Regions from separate parts of the Paenibacillus sp. J2R1T-4 genome, predicted to be linked through region 1. Evidence: riboswitches for the same ligand, from Rfam matches in the RefSeq annotation. Region 1 holds a riboswitch; each other region holds the start of a gene.

Region 1 (10,406 bases):
ACACATTGTCAAAGGAGCAAACAGTCATGACCAAGTTTGAGAATTCTCTACTACGTCGTTTTACCCCGCCGCAAATATTGGCATTTGGGTTTGCATGTATTATTTTTTTTGGTGCATTTTTATTGACATTTCCAGTGTCCTCTGAAGGCGGTGTACCCACACCATTTATTGATGCGCTATTCACTGCGACCTCTGCAACCTGCGTAACCGGGCTCGTCACAGTCGATACAGGTACTCATTGGTCCAAGTTCGGAGAGATCGTCATCATTTCTCTAATCCAGATAGGCGGTCTTGGGTTTATGACGATGGGAACTCTTATTGCACTAGTTTTCCGAAGAAGAATCTCACTTAAAGAACGATTGATCCTTCAAGAAGCACTAAATCTGACAAGCATGGAAGGCATTATTCGTCTTATCCGCAAGGTGTTGCTCTATGCTTTGGTAATCGAAAGCATCGGTGCCTTACTGCTAGCGATCCGATTTGCATTCGATATGCCATTAGGTCAAGCGATCTATTATGGCATATGGCATGCCATATCGATGTTTAACAATGCCGGATTTGACCTGTTTGGACCCATCACCGGTCGCTTTAGCAGCTTCACTAGTTACGTCTCTGACCCTCTTGTAAATCTGGTAGTAACGAGTTTAATTATTCTTGGTGGAATCGGCTTTATTGTTCTTGCGGATATTCTTGATTACCGAGAGCGTAGAAAGCTTACATTGCATTCCAAAGTCGTACTTATTATGTCAGCTTCATTAATCATAATTGGTACGATCGTAATCTTTATTTTTGAATTTAACAACCCAAACACCTTGAAGCCGCTTGACTGGGGTACTAAAATACTAGCCTCCTATTTTCAGTCTGTGGTCCCGCGTACCGCTGGTCCAAATTCTTTGGATCTCACGGTTCTTCGCCAAGCCACACAGTTTTTTATCATCATCCTGATGTTTATTGGTGCATCACCAGGTTCAACTGGCGGTGGGATCAAAACAACGACTTTTACAATCCTAATCGGTGCAATGATAGCAATGGTTCGTGGGAAAGATAATATTACACTTTACCGGTATCGGTTAGCACAAGACCGCGTTTATAAAGCCATTACACTAACAATTTTTGCTTTATTCGTGGTCATTTTTGTTACGATGGTTCTTACTACCACAGAAGATGCTCCGTTTCTTAAAATATTGTTTGAGGTAACATCAGCTTTTGGCACTGTCGGTCTCAGTTTGGGTGTAAGCCCTGAACTATCCGTCATAGGGAAAATTCTAATTTCTTTTATGATGTTTATCGGAAGGTTAGGACCTCTTACCCTTGCTTATGCACTAACGCCGAAAACAGAAAAGGAACTGTACAAATATCCGGAAGGCAAAGTTATAATTGGGTAAAGAGCAAGTGTGATAAACACCTGAGAGGAGGCCGGGTTCCATGGTTAATGAGACATCTGTTATGATTCATCATGTTTTGTTTCTAATTATTTTAATATACGCAGTAGGCATGTTATCCGGAATAATCGCCAAGATGCTGAAGTTTCCGGACGTAGCCGTGTTTTTGATTTCGGGTATGGTGCTAGGTCAGGGATTGCATTTGATCCACGAACCAAGCATCTCTTTTACGAATCAGTTTATCCTTATAACCGGCTCTACCCTCATCCTGTTTGACGGCGGAAGAAATATTCGTTTGCGGGGGCTTGCTAAAGTCTGGATAACGGTATCCCTCTTGAGTGTACCTGGTGTACTGATTACATGCGGCGTGGTGGCTGCAGCTGTGCATTATTTGCTTGGACTTGATTGGATCTATTCTTTTCTGTTGGGTGCTATAATATCATCCACTGATCCTGCCACGCTCATTCCTGTGTTCAAACAAGTGAAAATTCGACCTAAGGTCAGAGAAACCGTGGAAAGCGAATCTGCTTTCAACGATGCGACTGGTTCCATACTGACGTTTTCGATCTTAGCAATTATCATGGGAACAAGTGAAATCACGATCTCATCCGGAATCACGGATTTCTTAGTCGTTGCATTAGGTGGAATCGTGGTCGGAATTATCGTTGGCTTCCTTGCTGCTTATTTGGCAGCGCATAGAACAATAGGTTTGGTGCGCGATTTTACGACGATTACAATGGTTGTGGCGGCAATTGGGGCGTTTTTGCTTGGGGAAATGCTACACGTGAGCGGTTTTATGGCCACATTCGTAGCTGGTCTTATATGGGGAAATGCTCCAATGTACAAATTAAGTATGAGGGAAAAAGAACTGGAAATGAATCATTTCTCAGAAAACATTACATTGATGATGAGAATGCTCATATTCATTTTACTCGGCAGCCAAGTTGATATTGGAGCCATCCTTCAGTATCTCTGGCCAAGTCTGGCGGTTATTGCTATCTTCATGTTTATCGCTCGCCCCTTGACCGTACTTGCATGCACACTTCCAGATCGACGTGCCAAATGGGAACCCAATGAGATTCTGTTCATGTTTTGGGTGCGGGAAACTGGCGTCATCCCAGCTGCTCTGGCCGGGATGGTGGCTGCTGCCGGTATTGAGCATGTTGAGATTATTGCTTCGGTTACATTTATGGCCGTTTTGCTTACGATCGTTTTCCAAGCAAGTACGACAGCATTAGTGGCGCGCAAACTGGGCCTAGTGCTTAAATCCGAATCTGATCAGTAGATAGTTTCTCTAATTATTAATTATATTCTAATTGATTTTTAAGGTTAACTTAATATTAAACGATTATTCTAGAAGAGACCCAGTATTAACTTTCAGCCCTGCAGACTTAACAGTTGCAGGGCTGCTTTTTGATTTTTTTAGTATTCGAAACAGAAAATCCCACGACGCTCTCCTTAAAAACAGCTGAAAGATATGATTTGCCTTGTATCCAAACCGAAGAAAATCCACTGCCGGCCGGTCCACCGGAAGCCGGACACTGATCTACTCCCCACGAAAACTGGAACGAACCAATATTGCTCCCCATTTCTTTGCCATATATAGGTGAATCTGAATAGACAGCCTTGCATCGCACCAGGATCAACGGCAAATGTGGTAGCTTGCTGCGGGATAAATTGAGGAGGTGGCGAAGAAGGCGGTTGAAAAGCTTGAGTTCCTTGCTGTGGTGTTGATGGTTCGAACGGAATAAAACCCATTCGTATCACTCCTTCTGAATTATAGGCTAAAATAACTTATGCCAAGAGTGCGATGTATGTTCAAAAAGATTACGAGATGTGGAAATACCGCCTCTCACTGCTTTTCTGAGACCAAAACCACTCAACTTCCCACAAAAAGAAAATCCCCCGACGCTCACTGCGCCAAGGGATTCTCCAAATTAATACAAGGTCATATACTGATCGCGTTCCCATGCATGGACTTGAGTCCGGTACATATCCCACTCGATCTCTTTGAGCTCAAAGAAGTGGGTCAATGCATGCTCACCGAGTGCTTCGAAGATCACTTCGTCGTTCAGCATCTCAAGCAATGCTTCTTTCAAGTCTGCTGGTAAGCTAGGGATTCCTTGCTCTTCCCGCTCTTCTTCAGACATGATATAGATGTTCCGATCCACTGGTGGTGGAAGCTCCATCTTGTGCGCAATCCCGTTCAGACCTGCTTTCAACATAACAGCAAGCGCCAGATAGGGATTAGCCGCAGGGTCAGGGTTACGCACTTCAATCCGAGTGCTAAGACCGCGTGAAGCAGGTATGCGGATCATAGGACTGCGGTTACTCGCTGACCAAGCTACATAACATGGTGCTTCGTAGCCAGGAACTAGTCTCTTGTAAGAGTTAACGGTCGGATTCGTAATAGCGGCGAATGCGCGAGCGTGCTTCAAAATTCCAGCCATATAATAACGAGCGGTTTCGCTTAAGCCTAAGCGGTCCTTCTCATCATAGAACGCGTTCTCCGAGCCTTTGAACAATGACTGGTGACAGTGCATCCCGGAGCCGTTCACTCCGAATAAAGGTTTGGGCATGAAAGTAGCATGAAGTCCATGTTGACGGGCTACTGTCTTCACTACAAGTTTGAACGTCTGAATCTGATCTGCCGCATGAATGGCATGGGTATATTTGAAGTCGATCTCATGTTGTCCAGGTGCAACCTCATGATGAGACGCTTCGATCTCGAAACCCATCTCTTCCAATGTCAACACAATCTCACGTCGGCAATTCTCCCCCAGATCCATTGGAGCTAGATCAAAGTAGCCGCCTTGATCATTGAGTTCCATCGAAGGATTGCCCTTCTCGTCCGTCTTGAACAAGAAGAACTCCGGTTCCGGACCAACGTTCATCGCAGTGTAACCCATCTCTTCGGCTTCCTTCAATGCCCTCTTAAGAATACCTCGTGGGTCACCGGGGAACGGTCTGCCATCAGGCAAATATATATCACAAATTAATCTAGCTACACGATTCTCAGTTACCCAAGGGAATACAACCCACGTGTCTAGATCAGGGTATAAGTACATGTCAGATTCTTCAATACGAACATAACCTTCAATTGAAGATCCATCGAACATCATTTTGTTGTCGAGTGCTTTCTCCAGTTGACTCACCGGAATCTCAACATTCTTAATCGTGCCTAACAAATCTGTGAATTGCAGACGAATAAACCTTACATTTTGTTCCTTCGCGATACGTGTTATGTCTTGCTTCGAGTAGTGCGGGGTTTTCATAAAGCCATTCCTCCTAAAAATCGATTATTTGGGATTGAAACGAGTGAGCTCTCCTTGAATTAAAGAAACTTGCCCTGGACGCTTCCCGGATATTAATTGTTGCTTTAACATCTTGTGCAATTGGGAGTCACTCATCTCACGGCGTTTCACTTCAGTCTGATCATTCAACACGGTTGCTTCATCGGACTCTTTACTTACAGGGTATAACACCTGCTTAATCCCCGCAATATTAACGCCTTTCTCGATCAGGGCTTTAATTTGCAGCAATCTTTCTACATCGTTGAATGAGAACAGTCTCTGATTACCTGCCGTTCTGGCCGGTATGATTAATTCATGTTGTTCGTAGTATCGGATTTGACGTGCGGTGAGGTCTGTAAGCTTCATTACAATTCCAATCGGGAACAAAGCCATATTTCTACGAATATTATCACTCATTACGTATCACTCCACAATTTAGGGGTTACTAGAATTGTACATTCGAACCTAATACATGTCAAGGCATGTAAGGTTTCGTTACAGTAACCTGGCCTCCATCATATTCCTGATAGCCGTTAAAACCCCTAATTTGACATGGGAATAGGTGAGACCTCCCTGCATATAGGCAATGTAAGGTTCGCGAATCGGCGCATCTGCAGAGAGCTCCAGGCTTCCCCCTTGAATAAATGTGCCGGCTGCCATTATGACAGGATGTTCATAACCTGGCATATCCCAAGGCTCAGGCACAACATGAGCATCAATCGCTGAGGCTTTCTGAATGCCCTGCACGAAGGAGATGAGATGCCGTTCATCGGGGAACCTGATCGCTTGGATAAGATCCGTTCGTGGATCATTCCACTTGGGATGACTTTCGAAACCAAGCAATTCGAACAAAGCAGCAGCGAACACTGCTCCCTTCAGCGCTTGTCCAACCAGATGAGGAGCAAGGAATAATCCTTGATATATACTTCTCAGAGTCCCGAGCATCGCTCCGACCTCACCGCCAATACCAGGTGCAGTAAGCCGATAAGCCGCTAGCTCTACCAATTCTTTTTTCCCTGCAATATATCCGCCCGTTGGAGCTAACCCTCCGCCAGGATTCTTAATCAAGGAGCCGGCAATTAGATCAACACCAACCTCATTCGGTTCTTGCTCTTCTGTAAACTCCCCATAACAATTATCCACGAAAACAATTACTTCAGGGTTGATTGCCTTGACGAAGACAGTCATCTCAGCGATCTGTGCGATTGTGAATGACGGGCGCCAATCATATCCTCTGGACCTCTGAATGCCTATAACCTTCGTCTTCTCCGTCATACTTGCTCGAATTCCATCCCAATCCGGCGAACCTCCGCCTGCGAGAGCAACTTCTTCGTATACAATTCCCCAATCCTGCAAAGATCCTGTTCCGTCATTTGGCTTACCAATTACTTTATGTAACGTATCGTAGGGTCTCCCCGTAATGTAGAGCATATGATCGCCTGGACGGAGCACTCCGAACAGAGCCGTTCCGATCGTGTGTGTTCCAGATACGAAGTGCGGCCGGACAAGCGCTGCCTCCGCACCGAACACTTCTGCATACACAAGATCTAATATTTCACGACCTCTATCGTTATACCCATAACCTGTTGACCCTGAAAAGTGATAATCGCTTACTTTATACTTCTGAAAAGCCGATATCACTTTCCATTGAATACGGTCAACCGTCCGGTCGATTTGCTTCATCTTAGGCTCTGCTGTCTCTTCTGCTTGCTCCATTAGCCTAATCAGCGTCTCCGGCATATTCATCCTTACTCCGCCTCTCCCTGAATCGACTCCATTCCTGACTCCTGCATATAGGGGGTCAGCTTATATCCGTTCTTCTCAAATTCGTTATTCTTAAGCCTTACCTTGAACTGAAGGTAATCATCTTCTCCCACGGATTGCTCAGTCACATCCCCGACGCGGTACAACAAAGCAATCATCTCGCCGCGATCTGCCGGAATAAGGAACGTTCTGGTATCACCCATCAGCTTTTCCTCAATCGCCAGCTTCAGCTTTTCCAGATCTTCGTCCGCCATCGCGCTTACTCGCAAGGTATCCCCTGCCGTTGTGAGCCAATCTATCTCTCCAGGCTGGAGCAAATCAATCTTATTAAATACGGTTAACTTGTCTTTTCCATGCGCCCCAAGCTCTTGCAAGACATCTTCGACAACGCGAATTTGTTGCTCACGCATCTCACTTGAGCTATCTACAACATGCAAGATCAGATCAGCCTCACACACTTCCTCCAGAGTCGCACGAAATGCGGCGATAAGATCATGCGGAAGATTTTGAATAAACCCTACCGTATCCGTCAGAACGATTTCTTGGCCGTTTGGCAAACGCAAATTCCTCGAAGTAGGATCTAGTGTAGCGAACAGCTGATTCTCTGCAAAAACATCGGATTCCGTTAAACGGTTCAGCAGCGTGGATTTCCCTGCATTCGTATACCCAGCCAGAGCTACTTGGAACACACCCGATTTCTTGCGTCGATCACGATGTAATGTACGATGTCTAACTACTTCCTGAAGTGCGGTCTTGAGCTCCGTAATTCGGTCACGAATATGCCGGCGATCGGTTTCCAACTTCGTCTCCCCTGGACCTCTCGTACCTACCCCGCCTCCAAGACGGGACAAATTCTTTCCTTGTCCGGATAGCCTTGGCAGTAAATAACTTAACTGTGCCAGCTCTACTTGAAGAATCCCTTCTCTCGTCTTGGAACGCTGTGCGAATATATCCAGAATAAGCTGAGTTCGATCGATGATCTTGACATCCAACGATTGTTCTAGATTACGTACCTGGGCTCCAGATAGCTCTTGATCAAAGATGACCGTGTTGGCGCCATGTGTTTCTAGAAGAACTCTTACCTCCTCGACTTTCCCTTTGCCAATAAACCATTTCGAATCAACAGAATCCTTAGCTTGAATCAGGGAGTCAAGTACTTGCACACCCGCTGTCTCAGCCAGACTTGCAAGCTCCTGTAAGGAGTATTGAATCATTTCTTCAGACAACCGATTGCTCTTAATCACTAAGCTTACTAATACCGCTTTATCCAATTGATCGCCGCTAATTTCATGCGAGGTTGGTTTCATATTCACTACCTCCGATAGAACAGATTCAGACCCAAAGCCACACCATATACTCGTAACTGTTCTGCATCAAACTTGTTATATTGTACCACAATGCCTTGAAAACTTTCATTCCAGAACAAAAAACCGTCAAAGTGACGGCCATTAAAAGTTATTATATGCTGAACGTCAAGACATGGGGATGCTCATTCTCCACTTTCTTGCTTTCTAATATGTATTGCCCTAAGGCGTAATAACCTGCAATCTTGTACCCAACTGTGATCGGTATGACGACAACACGGAGGGGAATCAGAGCTCCATTCCTGGAGATGATCTTCATCTCAAAATGGCTGGGACTGCCGCTGGTGATTGTTGAGTTGAATCCTTCAATCACAGCCTTCTGATCTTCTTCGACAATCAGTTTGAAGTAAGGAAGCCCTTTGAACTCCTCGTTCGTATAACCAATTAACTTTTGTGCGGCAGGATTTAGCTCCAACATAATACCCTCACTATCAAAAATTGCGATAGGATCTGGATTATGATCGAATAATTGATCGGACTTACCTTGCTTGCTGGCTATACGCTTCCTGCGTTTATACTCATACATATTCAAATCGGCATGATGCATCAATTGTTCGATATTTGTTATTGTGTTTGGATCTGATACAGTATCACCAATAGAGAATGACAACTTGATTGGATATTGTTCGCTGCTGGAAACATATTGGCTATGATTCAATTGGGCCTCGATTCTTGCCAGAACATCTGAGTTGTCCTCAGTGTCCTCCAACACGATCACAAATTCATCTCCGCCTAAGCGACCGACGATTCCGTTAATCCCTTCCATCATCTTATTGAGCTGCGAGGCAAAGTAGACAATTACTTTATTCCCGATCATATGGCCATAAGTATCATTAATTTGCTTAAAATGATCCAGATCTATAAGAATGACCCTGACTCTATGTCCCTTAACAATAAGATGTTGACCAAAGATCAATGTCTGTTGGAGGGATGACAAACCTGTTAATGAATCAATCATAGACAATTGTCGGTATTCATTGCGCTCCTTCAATAACTTCCGCATCATTCGGGTTAATAAGGAGTACACCAGAGCATTAAGCAGGACAGCAATAACATTAGCCCAAAGTTCAGTGTTATCCACTTGACCTTGATAGCGTATTAGCGAGATCGCCGACAATAACCCTGCAGCGAAAGTAAATCTGGGATCAGGCACAAGCAATGCAAAACAAAGCAAAATGGGGTATAAGACAAGAAGGAAGCAATACAATTGAATGATTGGAAACACGACCAGTAAGAGCAATAACACAGTACTTGCTAACGAATACAACATAACGATGGAGGTTCGGGTCCGGAATAGCAGAATCAATAGTAAGGAGAAAAGGATGGCTATACTAAGCCCGAACCAAGACTGATAAACAGAGGCAAAGGCACAGCTAGCGGCGAAGACTACAAGGGGTCCCGCCAACACCTCCAAACCGTCATGAGGGAAAAACCTTTTCCAGATGGAACCGAACTTCGCTTTGACCATCAATCATGCTCCTTCCGACGGAGATCTAAGAATTAGACAAAAAAGCTATTCCATTGGATGGAATAGCTGGGTTTGCATTGAAAACAAATCATTGTTTCCGGCAACCCAGCTATCATAGTTCCGAAGGAACCTTAGATCTGAGGCTTTGCGTCCTTGCCTTTCAGCAAGTTTGCCAATATAGGTCAACCGAACTAATGATATAGTTCTTTTTCACTATATCATAGTAAGATAACTATTTCCAGTGATTGTCATGAAATATTGTTTCACCAAATGATCAGGGCAGAAATCCTTCCCGGCTAAGATATACATTGTGTTCTCCGAATCGTTCTCGCATCTGAGTCCAAACCCCGATATAAGCTGCCTTGTCATACCAATCCTCCATCCCTATCCGCTCGAAAAGCTCATGGATTTGAAGTGACTTGGTACGTTTGCCGCCGCTGCCGTCGCCCATGAAGAAATCATCCACGCACACCCGGTCGGTAACAGCTGCAAGCCTTTCTGCGAATGCTTGCGAGCTTGGTAAGACTGGCGATATTGCAGCTTGGGTAGGAATACCCGCTTCACGCAATTCACGCAGTGCTCTCAATCTTCCTGCAAGCGGAGGAGCCGCCGGACTAAATACTTTACGGACATCCTCAAGATCGGTTTCAACCGTCATACTCACACGTACTCGCCTGTCTAACCGAATCAACAAATCAATATCCCGGGTTACAAGAGGACTTCTTGTCTGTACAAGCAAGAAATCCGGCGGCTCTTCTGCCATTACTTCAAGAAAAGATCGGGTCACCTTGGCATTCGCTTCTACAGGCTGATAAGGATCTGTTGCGCTTGACATGAATATGGTAACAGGCCCTTTCTTCTTGGCCTTCCGAAGATCGCGAAGCAATTGCTCAGAACCTTGCTCCTTCACATCAACCCATGTTCCCCACTCCTCAGCACGGAACAAGGCTACAGGCATACGGCGAACATAGCAGTATGAGCATGCAAAGGCACAGCCGGAATAAGGATTCAAGGTGTGACTATATCCAGTTAAGTAACCGCCGGTAGGAGTTAATAGTTGCTTGGGGACAACCGAACGAATTTGAACGGGCATTTTCTTTCACTCCTCCGACAAGATATAGCAATTGTACATCAA
Region 2 (10,406 bases), on a different contig from region 1:
ATAATGATAAACGTGATCGAAATAAGCTTGATCTGCGCTTTTAGATAAGAAACGATACCTTTTAACACATTCTCCTTGAGGAAGAAAAAGGCACTCTTGAACGTGCGCGGTGTTTTGTCACTGGCCAGCCGTTTCCATGTGTCGATCTCAATGCTTAGGAAATAGGCCAGTATTATTCCAATGGTGAAGTTCACTACAAACGATGAGAAAGAAGTTAGCATGGAGAATATCCAACCAAGGAACAAGGTAGCGAGATAGGCTCCTTTCTCTGTAACAACACGCGAGTATTCTTTGGCTTTGTCCACGATATCGGGCGGTAATGAATCCAACTTGGATTGCCAGTAGGCCGTATTATTCACGATCTGATCTTGCAAAGTCAGCGCGTAGCCCGGGATTTTTTGGGACAAGGAATAGATCTGCGCCGTGAAGATAGCTCCTAGCCCTATGAATACAGCTAGAATAAGGATGATGAACAGTAGGGTAGAGATTGCTGTCGCAATGGACTTCTTCATCCCGCGGCGATTCAGGAACTTGGCCAACGGTTCGATGATAGCGTAGATGACGAAGGCTAAGAAGATAGGCGTAGCGATCCGATACAAATAACTGAATGTCAGCATGAACAAATAGATGGTCAACACCATCAGACCAATGTCAAACACAGTTTTGTAATATTTTTTATAGAACGAAAGCATGGGTTCACCCCTTCATCAGTTAACCCTTATGGAGGGCCTCCCACTATTTTACATGGTACAACCTCCAAGGGCAATGCGGGCTTAAGATTAGACGATGCGAGCAAAACATGATATGATTTTGATGACTTAAGGGACAAGGAGTGATTGGACATGGAGTGCAAAATAACGCGCAGTGCGGCAAAAGTACTGCTCAAGGAACTGGAATTGGAAGAGAACAAAGGATTAAAGGTTAGAGTGAAAGTAGAGTTTACGCACGCTGGACTTGTTCAATACGCCTTAGGGTTGGATGACGCTGACGAAAACGACGAAATCGTAATGACCGATAAAGGGATTGAAGTGTTATTAGAGCGAACAGAAGATGTGCTGGACGGCGTTAAGATCGATTATTTGTATGTGCCGAACGAAGGGTTCTTCATTACTAACCCGAGCAAAGGAAATCTCGGCGAATAACACGCTGCCGCATTCGGGAAAGGAATACCTGAGTCATGGCCAATGATATACGGATTTGTGACAAATGCAAGCATATGAAGGTAAAGACAATGCTGCCTAAGCTGCAGAAACTTGTACCCAACACAGAGATCAAGGTAGGCTGCAAGTCCTATTGCGGTCCTTGTTCGCGAGCAGCGTTTATTTTCGTGAACGGGCGGTATATAACCGCACCCACGGAAGATGAAGCAATTGACAAGGCAATAAAATACTTAAAAGCATAACTGCTGAATGAGTAAGAGCATCTTTCCCTGTTGCAGGGATCGATGCTCTTTGACGTATCAACAGGACCAGGTCACTCGTAAAATGGGGTGCTGATCCTTCATTTTTTACCGGAGCTTCGTTTGGCCTTTTGGTTAGGAACAGGTCGGCTGCCGGCTCTTCTACCGCTCGGAGTTCTTGATTCTTTAATCTTGCGGAACAAAAAGATCCCATTGTATATTCCCGCTAAGCCTATGAACGCTAACATTAGTTGAAGAAGCAGTGAGTCAGGCTGCACAAAAAACACAATGACACAAATGACGGTGAACAATAAGGCCAATACTAACTCGATAAGGACAAGCAGATTCCATACATTGCGATTCATGATCCATCCACCTCTAGCATGCTCGGTTATGTGCTCTAGTCTATCACACCGAAGGGCAGCAAGCCATATAAGCATAAAGGACCTCAAAATAGTGTTGATGTCTTTGAATAACCTGTCCCTTTCCTCGGCTCATCCTTAGGAATACAATGCATTATTCCGAGAAATAGGGAGGAAAAATATGAATTCATACAGCTCGAAAAAACTTGGTGTGAATAGTAACAGCAGCGCTTTTTGTAGAAATGTGTGCAATTTATTCGGTTCGGGACGTGCATCTTGCCGTCGCGATTGCGCTGCTTGCTGCAGAGGAAAACGTAGAATGTCTGCAAATGTAAAGTCTAAGAACAAACATTGTGGATGCGGACACTGATCCAACCAGCATTGCAGCTAGAAATAGCGAATGGTTAGTTGGTTTACTTTGGTCAAGCAGGTGTAAAAAAACACAGATTTTTTGCAGGAACGGGCGTATATCCAATCCACAGGTCCCCTATATTCATACAGTGTGTAGTGTGGTGCAGCCACAAAGATGCATTGAAGAGAGGAGGACGGAACATGGGATTCGTTGGCGGAGCAGGTGTAGGTTGTGGAGTAGGATTCACCTCAGTCGGTATTATCTTGGTTCTTTACATCTTATTGGTGATTATAGTTCGCCCATTTGGCTTGTAAAATTCCTGTGTGAAGATACTCATAACCTGAAAGGCCGGTGCAATGCGCCGGTCTTCTTTTTTTTGTGTGAAAATACACAATTTAATTGATTGTAAATAGGAAAAAAGGACGATGCTTAACTTACCTCAATCTTGTATGCTATAAGAACTACATAAGAAATTACGACAAACTTCGAACATTCTCGATACGGCAAACCTGGTGAAAGCCAGCGGCGCAAAACTACAGGGGCTACTGCCTTTTAGGCTAAGCCAGCCAGTTACCGAAAGAAGTTGGAGTTTTTTCTGTTTATATGAGGATAAATTATCCCAAATTCTAATCAAAAAAAGGAGTGAATGACGTGTACGGGAATGCAGGTGTAATGGAGCAAGGGTTTTATTTCAAAGTAGGCGGCGATTTTTTTGGGATGTATCATACGTCGGAAGGTCCTAAGTTATTTTTCAACCGGGACAAATACATGCTTCGCGACAATTGCTGGGACGTAGAGCTTGTGATCGGACAGAAGAACAATCTGTTTACGTTTTATTGGAAAGGCGAAGTGAAAATATCTTTTCGTTGCTCCAAGCATCAGGATTTCATCCTGTCTCTGTTCAATTTGCTTCAGGAAAAGTTCACTCGGCCACAGATGGCTTAATATTGAATACCTGACCATCAATAGAAGGAAGCACTTTGAGTGGCCTCGCCGTCACGAACAAGGGCTTCCTTATTTGTTCTGGTGGGGAAAAGTTCCGTAACCGCTTCAAGCATGTCGTCCATTTGATGATGGAGAAGATGCTTATTTTAATCCAACAACGTTGCCGGAAAGTGCTGTCAATATTAATTAAGTCGCCTTTCATCAGGAAGGCAATTGCTATACAATATAAGTATAAACTCTAGTGCGATCCTGTTATTTGCTTCTGACACTACCTCTTGAAGGGTGCGAATGAGAATGAGAATATGGGACAAATGGCAGAAGAAGTCTTTCGGTAAGAAACTGTCCATGCTGCATGCTTGGAATGCTTGGCTTGTTCTCCTGCTCGCTGTAAGCGGTATTCTCTTGTTTATCAAACCTTTTCGTGAGCTAGGTGTCGTTAGGGTGCTAACCAAGGAAGGGCATATCTGGCTTGGTTTGATATCAACGGTTATCGTGCTGATCTATTTACCGCAAATGATTCGACATATCAGGCAGCTGCGAGGCAAGCCAGAGCAGCAATGGAACTTAAGTGTAGTCCTCATTCTGCTTGTCGGGTGGGTTGTGTCCGGGATTGTATTATGGCAATTCCGTCAGTTCCCTCCAGTGTGGAGCAATGTTGCATTAACTATGCATGACCTGTTTACTTGGGTAGGCGTTCCATACGCAATCTACCATTCTGTTACCCGCAGCCGTTGGCTGAAGATGCGTCGTCCAGGCGCTGTTATGCAGCGCGAAGCGGGTGAAGGCGTGCGTGAGAGTGAGGGAGCACCGAGAATGGAGACACCGCGCTCTGTGACGGAGACGGTGCGCGATGTCTTGTACACACGTCGTTCTTTTATTCGTTGGGGATTGTTGGGACTTCTGGTTGTGCTAATTGGCCCCAAATTCGGACGTTGGCTGTTCTCGGGAGGCGGTAGTGGGGGAATAGACTTAAATGCATACGATCCGTCAAAAGACGGCAATCGAATGCTTCCTGCTCCGCAACCGTTGCCAGATTCTATCGTTCCCGTAGGAGGCGGCAGTCAGGGGCATTTTCGGATTTATACGGTAACACCGATTCCATCATTCTCATCCGATAATTGGAAATTCACGATCTCGGGACTAGTTGATCGCCCCCAGAGTTGGGATTGGAAGCAGTTCACGGATTTGGCTAGAAGTGTTCAAGTGAGCGATTTTCACTGTGTAACAGGATGGTCCGTCTATAACAATACTTGGGAAGGAATTGCACTTTCGAAGCTGCTCGAAAAGGCAGGGGTGCAATCCAAAGCGCGAGTTGTGAAATTTTACTCCGGTGACGGGGTATATACGGACACCCTTACATTAGCTCAAGCAGCCTTGGATGATGTAATGGTTGCTGTTCTGCTTGACGGCAAGCCAATTCCCCAGGAGTTAGGCGGGCCTGTTCGTTTGATCGTCCCTAAGATGTACGCCTACAAATCTGTCAAATGGCTGCAAAGTATTGAGCTAATCGATAAAGACCACATCGGATATTGGGAAGCCAGAGGTTACGATACAGATGCTTGGGTGCCGAGTTTGAAGCCTAGGCAGGGCAATGTATAGAGCAAATCAGAGATAGACGATATTAAGGTTTGAAGGAGCTAAGGTACCAGATGACAACTAGACCAAGCAAGGAAACGGAACAAGAAAGCGAACTGGGAATGGAAGGACAATCGGAGTCAGGAGTTGGGGAGCGGCAGCCATCTGAGCTCCCCCGCGGCGGCTTCTATATCCATGATACTAGCTCAAGAACGCTTGTTGGGGATATATTGTTTCCTTTCGCTTATGATGAGCTAATGTGCAGAAAAGTAGGAGAAGGGGCTGCTCCGGTAGTCCACCTGTGGCGTCATGAGAAGGCGCTTGTGCTGGGACTTCGGGATCGGCGTCTACCTATGGCGGAGTTAGGAATGAATTGGCTTAGCGCGCAAGGGTATCAAGTTGGAGTTCGAAGTTCAGGCGGTGCCGCTGTTCCACTCGACCCTGGTGTCTTGAATATTTCCCTGATTGTACCGATCTCAGACGGCAAACAAAATTTCCAGACAGGGTTTCAGCTTATGCGTCAATTGATCGCAACTACGATGCAACGCTTCGGAGTTGCGATTGAAACTGGGGAAGTGATTGGCTCGTACTGTCCAGGCGCATACGATTTGGCTGTGGATGGACGTAAGTTTTGCGGTATTTCTCAGCGCAGACAGCACAAAGCTTTTGTTGTACAAGCTTTTGTAGTTGTTGAGGGTCATGCAGAGCGAAGGGGCCATATGGTCCGAATGTTCTATGAGATGGCGTCTGGAGAGGTGCTTGATGATGGGCTTAACCCTGTAGGAACACCAACTCTTGATTATCCGCATGTGAAACCATCTACAATGGGGAGCTTGGTAAGCTTGACGGCAGGAAAAGGGGTTACGATGCGCACATTCATATTGGCCCTTATGGAAACAATGCAGGCATGGGGGGCGTTGTCTGGTCGACATCCGAATCTTCCCTCGATGCAAGAAATGCAGACTCAAGCAGAGGTGCTTATGCAAAGGTACAATGGTGGAGAATAAGGATTGGCAAAGAACGACTCGGAGAATGGATCCGGGTCGTTTTTTTGGTGTGGAAGGTGAAGGCTATTAACCTAGAAAATGATGCAATGCGGAAGGTAGCTCCTGCTGCCAGAATCCCCAAAGATGTTTCCCTTCCTCCTCTAGATAGGTCAGGCGTGTGTTCCTCTCCTCAAGCAGCCCGCGCGCTGCTCGATTAGCTGCAAGAAAATCGAATGTTCCTCGTGTAGTCTCCACACTTTCCTCCTGCAGCCCAATCAGCATGTAGAGTTCAAGCCAAGACAGATCTTGCTCATGCCGGATTCGCTCTTGTGTACTAGCCAAGAAAGCCCCTGACAGCGACAAGACTCGTGTGAACAAGTCGGGACAGTCCAATGCTAAATGCAGCGATACGGTACCGCCTAATGAATCCCCAGCAAGAATACGGGATTCAGGGTTCGTTCTTACCGGATACTTCCTCTCGACAAAGGGAACTAACTCTTCCGCGAAAAAACGGCAATAAGCGGAGAAACGTGACCCTTCTGGAGAATATTCTTCGGTCCGAACCGCTTTATTCACATCAACCGCTACTATTATGGCAGGATCCAGATCTTCATCCAATATCAATCGAGTCATTTGGGTAGCAAGCCGCCCGAAATTGATGAAATCTTCTCCATCCTGACAGTAAAGAACAGGGTAAGTGAGCAGCTCGTTATACCCCGGCGGAAGCACGATCCGTATCGATCTTGTTTCTTGCAATGCTTCTGAGGGTAAGTTTTCTTTGATAAGGGTACGTTTGTAGTAGATCGAGTCATCCATTGAATATGTCTCCTTAATCAGTTAAAAATAGGGAGTGAAATATTAATTTATTGCACAAAATAACCGTTGTGATTCGACAAATTCGACAAAAAAGAGGAAGTTGTCACTAGCTTTTTCTGAAACTGTACTATATAATGATAGTGCCCTGTTATACTTGATATTATCAAGGAAACTGCATTCTACAAGTACAGACTTATACAGTTTCTTGATACAGCTTATGTAATATACTATAACAGTTTTTGAATAAGGCAGCAAACAATACTAGTTCGAGGTGATTGCCATGAGCAAATCTTTATCCGAAGTCAGGATGGAAGAGATTCAGCCGTTAACGATTCTTTCCGGAGACGGAGCAGTTATTGATCAAGAAGCTTTGCCGAACTTAAGCGATGAACAATTACGTGAGCTTATGCGCCGTATGGTGTTTACTCGCGTATGGGATCAACGTGCAGTCAGCTTGAACCGTCAAGGCAGATTGGGGTTCTATGCTCCGGTTTCCGGTCAGGAAGCATCCATGATCGGCAGCGAATACGCATTGACGAAGGAAGATTTCGTATGTCCAGGATACCGGGATATGCCGCAGATCGTATGGCATGGGTTGCCCATGTATCAGGCTTTCCTATACTCCCGAGGCCATCAGCATGGCGGTCAAATTCCGGATGACGTGAATGTGCTAATGCCGCAAATCATCATCGGAGCGCAAATTGTACAAGCAGCGGGCATTGCAATGGGATTCCAAAAACGCAAACAAAACAATGTAGTTATAACATATACAGGTGACGGCGGTTCTTCACAAGGTGACTTCTATGAAGGAATGAACTTTGCGGGAGCTTTTAAGCTGCCTGTCATATTTGTCGTGCAGAACAATGGCTATGCGATCTCAACGCCTCGTGATAAGCAATCGGCTGCGAAGACGATAGCTCAGAAAGGTCTTGCTGCAGGAATTCGTAGCGTTCAAGTCGACGGAATGGATGTACTGGCTGTATACAAAGCAACGGCAGATGCAGTTGAACGCGGCCGCAACGGTGAAGGTCCAACTCTTATTGAAGCCATCACATATCGGTTCTCTCCTCACTCCATGTCCGGAGACGATCCAACCAAATATCGCACCAAAGATGAAGAAGCGGAATGGGCAACCAAAGATCCGCTAGTTCGTTTCCGTAAATATCTGGAGTCCAAAGGGCTTTGGACGGAAGAAGATGAGAATAAAGCTTCCGAGGAAGCTAAGGAAACAGTAGCTGAACAAATCAAAAAAGCTGAGTCCACTGAGAAGATGACGATTCCTGGTCTTATCGACAGCATGTTCGAGACGCCGACCCAGCAATTGCAAGAGCAGAAGGCGGCTTATACCGCTGCGAAAGGGGATCATTAAGCCATGGCACAAATGACGATGATTCAAGCGATTACGGATGCGATGCGCGTTGAGCTCGAGCGCGATCCGAACGTATTGATTTTTGGAGAAGATGTAGGGAATGTAGGCGGGGTTTTCCGGGCAACGGAAGGCTTGCAGAAGCAGTTTGGCGAAGATCGGGTATTTGATACGCCACTGGCGGAATCTGGGATTGGCGGTCTTGCAGTTGGTCTAGGCGTGATGGGTTTCCGTCCAATTGCCGAGATCCAGTTTATCGGTTTTATGTTTGAAATGATGGATTCGATTGTTGCTCAAGCATCCCGTATGCGTTACCGTTCAGGCGGCAAGTACAACAGTCCGATTACATTCCGTACCCCTTTTGGCGGCGGTGTGAAGGCTCCTGAGCTGCACTGTGACAGTCTGGAAGGCTTGATGATTCAAACTCCGGGTATCAAGGTAGTATGTCCTTCCAATCCTTATGATGCAAAAGGACTGCTTATCGCAGCGATTCGTGACAACGATCCGGTCTTCTTTTTGGAGCACCTGAAATTATACAGATCATTCCGTGCTGAAGTGCCTGAAGGAGATTATGTAGTACCTCTTGGCAAAGCGAATATTGTTCGTGAAGGAACAGATGCTACAATCATTACTTATGGTGCTATGGTTCACACTTCTCTCAAAGCAGCAGAAGAAATTGAGAAATCCCGCGGGGCCAAAATTGAAGTTATCGACTTGCGCACACTTAGCCCGTTAGATATAGATACAATTGTAGAGTCCGTTAAAAAGACTAACCGGGCCATTGTGGTACAAGAAGCTCAGAGGTCTGCAGGTGTTGCGGCTGAAGTGATTGCTCAGATTAGTGAAAAAGCGATTCTTCATTTAGAAGCCCCAGTATTGCGTGTAGCTTCGCCGGATACGGTTATGGGCTTCCCGCAAATTGAAGAAGAGTGGTTACCGAATCCAGCTCGTATTATTGACGGTTTGAATAAGGTTCTTGATTTCTAATGAATACCGGGGCCCCCGGAAAGTAATCCGAATTAGCTTCAGAGTGACACTTCACTTTGTGGGGTGAATGGAGGAGGAAGAACTAGTGGCTATTTATAACTTCAGACTCCCTGAATTGGGGGAAGGCTTGCATGAAGGCGAAATCGTCAAATGGCATGTGAAGCCTGGTGATACGATTCAAGAAGATGCAACGATTATGGATGTGCAGAATGATAAAGCAACCGTTGAGGTTCCTTCACCTGTAACAGGTAAAATCGTTGAGATCAAAGTAAGCGAGGGAACGGTTTCCGTAGTAGGAGACATCCTCGCGACGATTGACGTCGAAGGCGAATTGCCGCCTGACGTCCATGCAGGTCACGGCGATGCTGGACATGCGGCTCCGGCTGCAGCGCCTGAGAAACAGCCTGAGGCGCCATCGCAAGAAGCGGCTCAGCCTGCCGTTGGCGGTTCGGTAGCCGATAAGGTAGCGAATGTGAAGCTGGAAACCGCGTCTAATACTGCAAGTGCAGGCGGAACAGCGAGTGCAGCGGCTGCTGCGCCAGAACCAAGCGGCGCGGTGCTGGCGACGCCGAGCGTACGTAAGCTCGCTCGCGAGAAGGGCGTAGCCATCGCCCAAGTGCGTGGTACCGGCCGGAACGGCCAGGTTACACGGGAAGATGTGTTAAGCTTCGAAGCGGGCGGCGGCCAAGCAGCGCAGGCAGCAAACGGCGAACAAGCAGGCGCAGAAACCGCGAGTGAGAGTAAAGCTTCTGCTTCAACGGCTGCAGCAGTGGCAGGAGATCGCGTTGAAGAACGCGTACCGCTTAAGGGAATTCGTAAAGCGATCGCGAACGCCATGGTGAAGTCGGTATACACTGCGCCTCACGTTACAATCATGGACGAGGTAGATGTAACGGCATTGGTGGAATTGCGTGAGAAAGCTAAGCCACTGGCTGAGAAGAAGGGCGTCAAGTTAACCTATCTTCCTTTCATCGTGAAGGCACTGGTTGCTGCCGTTCGTCAATTCCCGGCACTTAACGCATCGATCGATGATGAGAAGAGCGAAGTGGTGTACAAGAAATATTACAACATCGGTATTGCTACCGATACGGATAATGGTCTGATCGTACCTGTAGTGGCAGATGCAGACCGCAAGAACGTATGGTCGATCGCGAATGAGATCAAAGACCTTGCAACACGCGGTCGTGACGGTAAGTTAGCCTTGAGCGAGATGAAGGGCGGCACGATCTCGATCACGAATATCGGCTCGGCAGGAGGGATGTTCTTCACTCCAGTAATTAATTATCCTGAAGTGGCCATCCTAGGTACAGGACGTATTTCCGAGAAACCAATTGTGAAGAACGGCCAGATTGTTATTGGTAAAGTTATGGCATTGTCACTGAGCTTTGATCACCGCTTGATTGATGGAGCTACCGCACAAAATGCGATGAATTACATCAAGTCGTTGCTGGAAGATCCGCAATTGCTTGTAATGGAGGTGTAACAACATGGTTGTAGGAACATTTACTACGGATGTAGACGTATTGGTTATCGGTTCCGGACCTGGAGGTTACGTGGCTGCTATCAGGGCTGCACAGCTAGGGAAATCAGTCGTTGTAGTGGATCGTGCGGAAGTGGG
Region 3 (10,406 bases), on a different contig from region 1:
GCACCGTCGGGAGCAGGAGCAAGCAGCATGGACCGGAACGTTTGCTGAGTACATTGAAATTGTCAGAGCCAATCCCGGTGTAGCCAAAACTGCGCATTCACGCGTGTACGATATGATTGCTTGGCATGGGATTACTGAAGAGAATGGAAAGAAAAGATACAAATTTTTCGAGGATGAAATATTCGGACTCGACCGAACCGTGGAGAAGCTGGTTGAAGAATATTTCCACTCCGCTGCCAGGCGCCTCGATGTGAAGAAACGGATTCTTCTGCTAATGGGTCCTGTCAGCGGCGGAAAATCAACACTTGTTACTATGCTTAAGCGGGGGATGGAACGATATTCACGTACTCCGGAAGGAGCCTTGTACGCAATTAAAGGGTGTCCGATGCATGAGGAGCCGCTGCATCTCGTACCCAATCAGCTCCGTGCGGTTATCGAGCAGGAGTTGAATGTTAAGATTGAGGGCAGCCTGTGTCCCTCCTGTCAAATGCGGGTGAAGACGGAGTATGGCGGCCGGATCGAGGAAATGATGATCGAACGAATCTTTCTCTCCGAGGAGGAGCGTGTCGGGATTGGTACGTTCAGTCCATCTGATCCGAAGTCACAGGATATCGCTGATTTGACAGGGAGTATTGATTTCTCGACCATTACTGAATTCGGTACAGAGTCAGATCCTCGAGCATATCGATTCGACGGGGAATTGAACAAAGCGAATCGAGGACTGATGGAATTCCAGGAAATGCTCAAATGTGATGAGAAATTTCTCTGGAATTTGTTATCCCTTACGCAGGAAGGCAACTTCAAAGCAGGTCGCTTCGCGTTGATCTCGGCTGATGAGCTCATAGTGGCGCACACGAATGAATCGGAGTATAGATCATTTATCGCCAACAAGAAGAATGAAGCTCTTCAATCCCGTATGATCGTAATGCCCGTCCCCTATAATCTGAAGGTATCAGAGGAGGAGAAAATATATCGCAAGCTGATCCAGCAAAGTGACATGAAGCATATACATATCGCGCCACATTCTCTTCGAGCGGCTGCGATCTTCTCCGTAATGACACGTCTTAAGGAGTCCAAGAAACAAGGGATGGACTTGACCAAAAAGATGCGGTTATATGATGGAGAAACAGTGGAAGGCTACAAAGACGCTGATCTCAAGGAGATGCAGAACGAATATATCGAAGAAGGTATGACCGGGATTGATCCGCGTTATGTCATCAACCGTATATCCAGCGCCCTGATTCGTCAAAACCTGGAATTCATCAATGCCCTTGATGTGCTCCGCGCTCTGAAGGACGGGTTGGATCAGCATCCGTCTATCAACAAGGAGGAAAGGGAGCGATATCTGAATTTCATATCTGTAGCTCGTAAAGAGTATGATGAGCTGGCGAAGAAGGAAGTTCAGAAAGCATTCGTCTATTCCTATGAGGAGTCTGCCAAGACTTTGTTCAACAACTATCTGGATAATATAGAAGCTTACTGCAATTGGCAAAAAATCAAAGATGCTCTGACCGGTGAAGAGATGGATCCGGATGAGCGGCTCATGCGGTCCATTGAGGAACAGATCGGGGTATCGGAGAATGCGAAGAAGGCATTCCGTGAAGAGATACTGATTCGGATGTCCACATATTCCCGCAAAGGGAAGCGATTCGAGCATGGCAGCCATGAGCGTCTGCGCGAAGCGATCGAGAAGAAGCTGTTCACCGATTTGAAGGATATCGTGAAGATTACAACCTCGACCAAAACACCGGATGAGAACCAGTTGAAGAAAATCAACGAAGTGATCAAGCGGCTTGTTGATGAACATGGGTATACGACAGGATCGGCGAACGAATTGCTGCGGTATGTAGGCAGCTTGTTGAATCGGTGATGGATCAGGCTCGGAGCTGCTATGTAATAGCGGTTTCGGGCCTTCTTCACGTACAGGTAGTATTAGGGGTGGAACTGAAGGTTCCACTCTTTTAATTTTTAGTAGAGCGGAAAATCCGCTTTAGGGGTGAATTAGAGGGTTGAGTGATTGCTGTAGAGCGGAAAATCCGCTTTAGGAGTGAATTAGAGAGTTGAGCGATTGCTGTAGAGCGGAAAATCCGCTTTAGGGGTGAATTAAAGGGTTGAACGATTGCTGTAGAGCGGAAAATCCGCTTTAGGGGTGAATTAGAGGGTTGAGCGATTGCTGTAGAGCGGAAAATCCGCTTTAGGGGTGTATGAAATCGCAACTCCCTAAAGAAAAGTCGACCAGAAAAGGGCGGGGAGGTGGAGCGGAAAAGCGAAAGCGTCCGCCTTTGTACTTGAATTCTCACCATAAAAATATAATCAAAGAATTCAAGTACAACAGCGGTTGTAGCCCACCTTCCTGCACTTCCGCGCGCCAACTGGACTTAATCGCCAAGACTTTGCTGTATGCCCGGCTTTCTTCTTTGTACGCTGGTAGATCATTTGCGAATGTAACTTCTCGATTGACATAGAGAATGTAGCTTTACGAATCATCTATTCTGTAAGACTGGACTCGTTTTTGACCGGAAATGGCACGCCATTCTCCCAAGCCAGAATAAACTTCTCCTCGCGTTTACCCTCATGAATGGTGCTCTCGTCCCCCATGGAACCGAAGACACGCTCTATAGATAAGATCTGTGATTCGTGTGCAAGCAGGGCTTGTTTCTTGACCGTCCAATAAGGCATTACATTATAGCTGATGGAAGGGAGATATCCCGCAGCGAGCAGCACAGGACTTGCTGCGTAGTACAGCTTGCGTACACTTGGACACTCTCGTGCTGTCACAACTTCGCGGACGGCATGATGAATGGCCGTGTGATCCTTATGGCCACTGATTCCATCCTCGGGAAATGTGATGATGATATCGGCTGAAGTATCGCGAATGAATTGGGCAACCTGATCACGTAATAAATTCCGGTCAACAGAGGCTAGTCGTCCGTCCGGATAACCCAGATATCGAACTTCGGCAAGTCCTAGCACGGATGCGGCCTTGGTCATTTCCTCCCGGCGTTTAATGGATAGCTCATCCTTGGTCATGGGCTTCAACCGGCCGCTCTTGCCGGCTTCACCATTCGTAGCTAGAAGACACACAACCCGATGTCCTTGTTGCACAACTTGGTGGATCGTTACTGCGCTAGTGAATGTTTCATCGTCTGGATGTGCCATAATGATGGCAATCGTTTGCTGATGAGGTGTAGCGTTCATCAAGCTATTACCTCCATTTCTTCTATAGGAAATACCTATTATATCTAAAGGTTCTATATATTAGACTTATAACAGAGTAAGGCTCAAAATACAAGTTAGAGGGCATACAGGAGCACTTCTTTAACCACAAATGATTATAGGAGGACAATGAAATGAGGCAATCTGAAAACGAAAAGCACACCAATATGTGGAACCCGCAGCTGTACGATGGCAGCCTTGGCTTTGTATCGGAATATGGCAGGAGTGTGATCGATTGGCTGAATCCCCTTCAAGGCGAACGGATTCTGGATCTGGGTTGTGGAACGGGAGATTTGAGCGCACAAATTGCTGAGAGCGGTGTAGATGTGACAGGGATAGATTCTTCAAGTGAGATGATCTTAAAGGCGAGAAGTAAGTATCCTCATCTCTCCTTTCATGTAGCAGACGCAGAAAATTTACATGTTGAGGGTACTTACAGTGCTGTATTCTCTAATGCGGCCTTGCATTGGATGAGACAACCTGCAAATGTGATTCGCGGGGTATGGGGGGCCTTAGAATCAGGAGGCCGATTCGTGGGAGAATTCGGCTCGCAAGGCAACGTAAGGCACATCGTTGATGCTTTGTCGCAAGTGCTTAGGAGCCATGGCGTGGATGCTGCAGCCCGCAATCCATGGTTCTTCCCTTCAGCCGGACAATATGCTACAATCTTGGAAGCCCAAGGCTTCATCGTGCGTAATCTCGTAACCTTTGATCGGCCAACTGTATTGACCGATGGTGAGAACGGTTTAAGACATTGGCTGGACATGTTTTGCGGAGTGTTTACCACAGGGTTGAATCCAGAGCAGATTGAGCTAGTATACAAGGAAACGACTGATCTAGTTCGAGCTAAGCTATGGAGTGACGGATCTTGGAAAATGGATTATGTAAGGCTACGATTTGTAGCTCAGAAGCTTTATTGAGCTCGAATTTTATTTTATAGGTCCTAGTACCTATTAATCGGATTTTTAATGTATGTTACTATAGTCACGGATTTATAATTTGTTCTTCGGAAGGAATTAGGCAAACCTGCTCGAAAGACAGGGTCGCAAAGCCACGGGTCTACTGCGAAAGCTATGACAGCCGGGTTGCCCAAGCGTACTCTCAAGGACGCTGTCTATGGGCAGTGTCTTTTCTATAGGATATATAGATGGAGGGTGTTATTGTGGATGAAGTAAGACAGCTAAAAGTAGATTTGCATCGGTTAACTATCGAATTAATAGGGAACTGTGCATATTGTTTAATGATCTCTCCGAACGTGGAATACAAAACACCCATCTACTGTACCAAGTTCACAGGGACGATGAACCCGACATGTGTGGATGTGTCAACATGCTTGGCATGCCAGGAGTACAAAACTGTAGCGATCGGATAAAACTGGATTCAGGATAAAGCAGCCATCAGGCTGCTTTATTTAGTATGGTGGAGTTCTGCTGCAAAAGTTTGAAGCGTGCTGGGTAGATTTAGTTGCATTAAAGCAATTAATTAGAGCATACGGGGTGGTTGGGGCCAATTTAGTTGCAGAAAAGCAATTATAGTTGAGATAGAAGCCAAAAAGTGGACTCGTGAGGGAATTAGTTGCTGTATTGCAATTAAAGTAAAGCTGATCAGTAATTAAGAGAATTGGTATTGTAATTTATTGGAGACTCCAGTAAAATTATTATGAGAACTGAGTTTTATAATATAGAACACATTTACAAGAAAGGCGCATAACATTATGCCTATTATTCAAGCTCTGGATCGGGCGTTTAAGATCGTAGATTTGTTTACGGAAGCGACCCCACTGCTGAAAATCACGGAAATTAGCGATCGAATGGGACTACATAAGAGTACGGTTCACTCGCTGCTCAAGACGCTGCAGATGCACGGTTACATCGATCAAGATGCAGATAGCGGCAAATACCGTTTGGGCCTGACCTATTTGGTGAAGAGCGGTCTGCTGCTAGGCTCTATGGATATAAGAACCGCTTCGCTGCCTTATTTGAAGAAGGTGTCCGCGCAAACAGGTCAGACCGTGCATCTGGTCATTCTTGACGGACAAGAGGGTGTTTATATTGAAAAGGTGGAAGGAGAGCTCGCGGCCATCCGATATTCCAGAATCGGTCGAAGAGTTCCTCTGCACAGCAGTGCGGTTGGCAAGGTGTTGACCGCGTTTCGTGAGCAGGAAGTTCTGGCGAAAATGTTGAAGGGATATCCATTCACCCCGCAGACGCCGTACACAATTACAGATCAAGCCGCATTTCTTAAAGAATTGTCGACTGTGAGGAGTAAAGGTTACGCAGTAGACGATCAAGAGAATGAATTAGGCGTGCGTTGCGCGGCGGTTCCTGTTCGTGGTTATGGGGGCGGAGTAACAGCAGCCATTAGCATCTCCACCATGGTAGTGAGTGTGAGTCAGGAGGAGCTGGAAAGCTATGTGAGAATGATTCAGAGGGCAGCAGACGATATTTCCTCTGATCTGGGCTTTCGGGCATAAGTCGATTTAGGTTTGGAATAACCGAAATACGGGCTCTAAACCTTTTTCTATAACTATAATATAGAACATAGTTCTATATTATAGAACAAATGGAGGCGCTATTATGAATATTGAAAGGTATCGGAACGAGATTGGAGCCATTCAACTGGCAGCACATCTGGATAACGGAGAAAGGTATGCTTTGCCGTTCGAGGATCTCTTCGATTTACTGCGGACTGCTCGAACAGCAGGACAATCGGCGATGATGTGGGTGGAGCAATACTTGCAGCAAGGGTTGGGGGTTAATTTGACGGGAATACCGATCCACCTTGTTACACCTGTCGAGGCGCCGGAGGTATGGGCAGCAGGCGTCACCTACCAGAGAAGCCGTGAAGCCCGCAACTACGAAGCAACGGGAGGCCGTCTGGATGCTGCTACGTTCTATGACAAGGTGTACGACGCGGTAAGGCCGGAGCTGTTCATGAAATCAACGGCGGCACGGACTGTAGGTCCGAACGAATACGTTCGATTGCGAAGCGACTCCGTGTGGCAGGTGCCGGAGCCGGAGCTCGGACTTGTGCTAGACAGCGAAGGAATTATTGTCGGGTATACAATCGGCAACGATATGAGCTGCCGCGATATCGAAGGAGAGAATCCGCTCTACTTGCCGCAAGCCAAGGTTTGGAGCCGTTCCTGTTCAATCGGCCCTGCAGTAAGATTGGTCGAAGCTGTTGCGGACCCTTATGACCTGCAAATCATTTGCCGTATCTTCCGGGGCGGATCGCTACTTTTTGAAGGAAGCGCTAACACAGGTCAGTTGAAGCGCAAGCTGGAGGAGCTGGTGGGTTTTCTCAAACGCGATAATGATTTATTCGAAGGGACTGTGCTGCTTACGGGAACTTGCATCGTCCCGCCGAACGATTTCACGCTGGAGGAAGGCGACCGTATAGAGATTTCGATTACCGGACTTGGAACGCTTGTCAATGAAGTAGAAGTAAGGAATCATAATTGAACCTGATCAGGAGGATCTGAGCATGAGTAGAAATAATGAAGCAAACCTTTATTTCAATTACGTGGCAGGGGAATGGACCGCTTCAGTAAGCGGGAATACAGCCCCAAGTCTGAATCCGGCGGATAAACATCAGGTTGTCGGGTACGTGCAGCTGTCTGTAAGCGCGGATGTGGATCAAGCGGTCGCTGCTGCGAAGGGAGCGAAGGAGGACTGGAAGCGGCTGTCGGGGGCAGCAAGAGGTGAATATTTGTTTAAAGCCGCTAACGTGATGGAGCGCCGGCTGGAGGAGATCGCCGAGACAATGACCCGTGAAATGGGCAAAACGTTCCCGGAAGCGAAGGGAGAAACAGCCCGCGGTATCGCCATCCTGCGTTATTATGCGGGAGAAGGCATGCGTAAGGTTGGCGATGTCATCCCTTCAACCGACAGCGAAGCGCTCATGTTTACGACTCGAGCTCCATTAGGTGTCGTAGCGGTTATTGCTCCGTGGAATTTTCCAGTGGCCATTCCAATCTGGAAAATGGCGCCTGCGCTCGTATACGGCAACAGCGTGGTGCTTAAGCCAGCACTAGAAACGTCGGTGACGTCGGTCAAAGTAGTGGAGTGCTTCGCTGAGGCGGGCTTCCCGGCCGGTGTTCTGAATCTGGTAACCGGGAGCGGGTCTGTTATCGGGCAAGCGCTTGCTGAGCATCCGGATGTCAAGGGAATTACGTTCACCGGTTCGAATGAAGTTGGGAAGCGTGTGGGACAAACGGCTCTTGCCCGCGGAATCAAATATCAGCTTGAGATGGGCGGAAAAAATCCGATCCTGATCGCTGATGATGCAGATCTCGACCTGGCCGTCGAAGCTACAGTGAGTGGAGGAATCCGCTCGACAGGGCAGAAATGTACCGCTACCAGCAGAGTGATCGTCATGCGGCAGGTATATGAGCCGTTTAAGGAGAAGTTGTTGGCCAAGGTAAGGCAGCTGACTGTCGGAAACGGCATGGAATCAGGGGCATGGCTCGGTCCGTGTGCAAGCGAGAAACAAATGAATACGGTACTGGAGTATGTTCGTCTGGGTATCGAAGAGGGTGCTCACTTACTGTGCGGCGGTACGAGGCTTGAAGAGGGTCCATTAGCAAACGGTTATTTCGTTGCTCCAGCCGTCTTCGAGGGGGTTTCATCGCGGATGAGAATCGCGCAGGAGGAAATCTTCGGACCTGTTCTTACGCTCATTCCTGCTGATAGTCTGGAAGAAGCCGTGCAGCTTGCTAATGATGTAGACTATGGGCTCAGTGCTTCTATTTATACGACCAATATCGGCCGGGTGTTATCCTTTATCCGGGATATGGATGCAGGTCTGATCAGAATTAATGCGGAAACAGCCGGTGTGGAGCTGCAAGCTCCGTTCGGTGGCGTGAAGCAGTCCAGTTCCCATTCGAGGGAGCAGGGACAGGCAGCCATTGAATTTTTCACTGATGTAAAGACTGTATTCGTGAAGGCTTAACGATAAGGAGGGTTGGCGATGAGTGCTTTTCCGCTTGATACGATAATAGGGGAAGACGACGACAGCTGGTATGATATTCGAACAAAAGCCCCCGGCCCGCAAGGAAAGCTGCCGCTGACGCCTGAGATGTTAGCTGAGAATCCAAGCGGTGATTTGTTCGGGATGTCCCAGAATGTAGGCATGGGCTGGAAACCATCGCGCCTGATGGGGAAGCAAATACTCATCTTGAGTACACAAGGTGGAATACGCAGCGATACAGGCGAACCCATTGCGCTCGGCTACCATACCGGACATTGGGAGATCGGACTGCTTGCCAAAGCGGCAGCAGAGGAAATTACTTCCCAGGGAGGAATTCCCTTTGCTGCAGCCGTAAGTGATCCTTGTGACGGACGGACTCAAGGTACGAGCGGTATGTTCGACTCGTTGCCCTATCGCAATGATGCAGCGATCGTTCTTCGTCGTCTCATTCGTTCTCTGCCTACTCGCAAGGGTGTGATCGGAGTCGCCACTTGTGACAAAGGACTGCCCGCGATGATGCTCGCACTGTCCTCCATGCATGATTTGCCAGCTGTCCTTGTCCCGGGCGGAGTGACACTTCCCCCAGAATCCGGAGAGGATGCCGGTAAGGTTCAGACAATCGGAGCTAGATATGCCGCAGGGGAGCTCAGCCTGGAAGAAGCTGCCGATCTCGGCTGCCGGGCTTGCGCTTCACCGGGAGGAGGCTGCCAATTCCTTGGCACCGCTGCGACTTCCCAAGTGGTAGCCGAGGCGCTTGGCCTTACAGTGCCTCATGCCGCTCTGGCGCCGTCGGGACAGCACGTATGGCTGGATATGGCCCGGCAGTCTGCGCGAGCGGTGATCGCCATGGAGGAGCGTGGGCTTAAGATTCGTGATATCGTGACGGAAGGAGCCATCGCGAACGCCATGGCAGTACATGCCGCATTCGGAGGCTCGACGAATCTCCTGCTGCATATTCCGGCGATCGCACACGCAGCAGGGCTGCCTATTCCGACCGTGGAAGACTGGAACCAAGTGAACCGTAAAGTGCCGCGGTTAGTAAGTGTCCTGCCGAACGGGCCTGTCCATCATCCTACGGTTAGAGTGTTTCTCGCAGGAGGTGTTCCAGAGGTTATGCTTCACTTGCGAAAGCTAGGCGTCATCCATGAAGAGGCTATGACGGTAAGCGGGCAATCGTGGGGAGACGTGTTAGATTGGTGGGAGCAGTCCCCTAGACGCCAACGGATGAGAGAACGTCTTCTTGCAGTTGACGGAATCGACCCGGATACAGTCATTATGAGTCCTGAGCTTGCAGCGATACGCGGCCTGACTTCTACTGTTACATTCCCAACCGGGAACATTGCCCCTGAAGGTTCGGTGATCAAATCAACTTCAATCGATCCTTCCGTCGTTAACGAGGAAGGCGTCTATCGTCACACCGGTCCGGTAAAGGTATTTACAACGGAGAGATCAGCTATTGCGGCTATTAAAGCCGGTGCGATTCAATCCGGCGACATAATGGCTCTTATCGGCCGCGGACCATCCGGCACCGGGATGGAGGAGACGTACCAGTTGACATCCGCTTTGAAGCATCTGTCTTATGGTAAGTATGTGTCCTTGATTACGGATGCCCGTTTCTCCGGCGTCTCCACAGGCGCTTGCATCGGACACATAGGTCCCGAAGCTCTTGCTGGGGGACCGATCGGCAAGTTGAGAGACGGTGATCTGGTAAGCATTGAGATTGATTGCAGGCAGCTTAACGGCACGGTCCATTTTGTCGGTTATGCAGACCGACAGCTGTCCCCCGAAGAAGGGGCTGCTGTCCTGGCTGAACGGCCTCCTCATCCAGGACTCGCTCCCGATTCCGATTTGCCGGATGATACTCGCTTATGGGCGGCGCTTCAATCGGTCAGCGGCGGAACATGGCGCGGCAGCATCTACGATGTGGACCGAATAATGAAGGTGCTTGAAGCAGGGAAGCAAGCATTGAACATGTAACCGACCCTGCACGCGACTTTATATTTACAAAATAGCTTTCAAGCGGCGCAAATAAGCGGTGGGAGATATACCGGTAATATTCTTGAACTGTCGGGAGAAATAGTGCACACTGGCGTAACCGAGCCGTTCGGATATTTCGGTTACGTTGCACGTTTCCTCGCGAATTAGCAGCTTGGCCCTTTCGATCCGGAGGCGCGTCCAATACTCCATTATTCCGCAACCGTTATATTTCTTGAATACGG

Evidence for each region. A riboswitch is a leader RNA that binds a small molecule or an ion and turns the genes downstream of it on or off. The one in region 1 is predicted to bind cyclic di-GMP.
Region 2: linked by a shared signal. The riboswitch ahead of AC58QD_RS18260 (hypothetical protein) and the one ahead of AC58QD_RS04905 (diguanylate cyclase domain-containing protein) in region 1 are both predicted to bind cyclic di-GMP.
Region 3: linked by a shared signal. The riboswitch ahead of AC58QD_RS22645 (hypothetical protein) and the one ahead of AC58QD_RS04905 (diguanylate cyclase domain-containing protein) in region 1 are both predicted to bind cyclic di-GMP.

What each region holds. Positions count from the first base shown of each region.
Region 1 is NZ_JCAUBA010000002.1:283,923-294,328, reverse strand. It holds gene AC58QD_RS04940 (TrkH family potassium uptake protein) at 27-1,385, shown strand; gene AC58QD_RS04935 (cation:proton antiporter) at 1,426-2,667, shown strand; partial or broken gene AC58QD_RS04930 (collagen-like protein) at 2,841-3,128, opposite strand; gene glnA (type I glutamate--ammonia ligase) at 3,320-4,657, opposite strand; gene AC58QD_RS04920 (MerR family transcriptional regulator) at 4,682-5,092, opposite strand; gene AC58QD_RS04915 (methionine gamma-lyase family protein) at 5,171-6,421, opposite strand; gene hflX (GTPase HflX) at 6,424-7,746, opposite strand; gene AC58QD_RS04905 (diguanylate cyclase domain-containing protein) at 7,898-9,271, opposite strand; cyclic di-GMP riboswitch class I at 9,368-9,455, opposite strand; gene AC58QD_RS04900 (SPL family radical SAM protein) at 9,546-10,364, opposite strand.
Region 2 is NZ_JCAUBA010000010.1:195,362-205,767, forward strand. It holds gene ytvI (sporulation integral membrane protein YtvI) at 1-692, opposite strand, end outside; gene AC58QD_RS18240 (iron-sulfur cluster assembly accessory protein) at 843-1,142, shown strand; gene AC58QD_RS18245 (YuzB family protein) at 1,178-1,402, shown strand; gene AC58QD_RS18250 (hypothetical protein) at 1,501-1,764, opposite strand; gene AC58QD_RS18255 (YjcZ family sporulation protein) at 2,314-2,427, shown strand; cyclic di-GMP riboswitch class I at 2,606-2,691, shown strand; gene AC58QD_RS18260 (hypothetical protein) at 2,765-3,058, shown strand; gene AC58QD_RS18265 (molybdopterin-dependent oxidoreductase) at 3,347-4,657, shown strand; gene AC58QD_RS18270 (lipoate--protein ligase family protein) at 4,708-5,640, shown strand; gene AC58QD_RS18275 (alpha/beta hydrolase) at 5,707-6,435, opposite strand; gene pdhA (pyruvate dehydrogenase (acetyl-transferring) E1 component subunit alpha) at 6,716-7,804, shown strand; gene AC58QD_RS18285 (alpha-ketoacid dehydrogenase subunit beta) at 7,808-8,788, shown strand; gene AC58QD_RS18290 (dihydrolipoamide acetyltransferase family protein) at 8,874-10,271, shown strand; gene lpdA (dihydrolipoyl dehydrogenase) at 10,276-10,406, shown strand, end outside.
Region 3 is NZ_JCAUBA010000015.1:72,171-82,576, reverse strand. It holds gene AC58QD_RS22660 (PrkA family serine protein kinase) at 1-1,870, shown strand, start outside; gene AC58QD_RS22655 (PIG-L deacetylase family protein) at 2,488-3,198, opposite strand; gene AC58QD_RS22650 (class I SAM-dependent methyltransferase) at 3,351-4,136, shown strand; cyclic di-GMP riboswitch class I at 4,226-4,309, shown strand; gene AC58QD_RS22645 (hypothetical protein) at 4,379-4,588, shown strand; gene AC58QD_RS22640 (IclR family transcriptional regulator) at 4,931-5,689, shown strand; gene AC58QD_RS22635 (fumarylacetoacetate hydrolase family protein) at 5,793-6,680, shown strand; gene gucD (alpha-ketoglutaric semialdehyde dehydrogenase GucD) at 6,703-8,169, shown strand; gene AC58QD_RS22625 (YjhG/YagF family D-xylonate dehydratase) at 8,188-10,164, shown strand; gene AC58QD_RS22620 (helix-turn-helix domain-containing protein) at 10,189-10,406, opposite strand, start outside.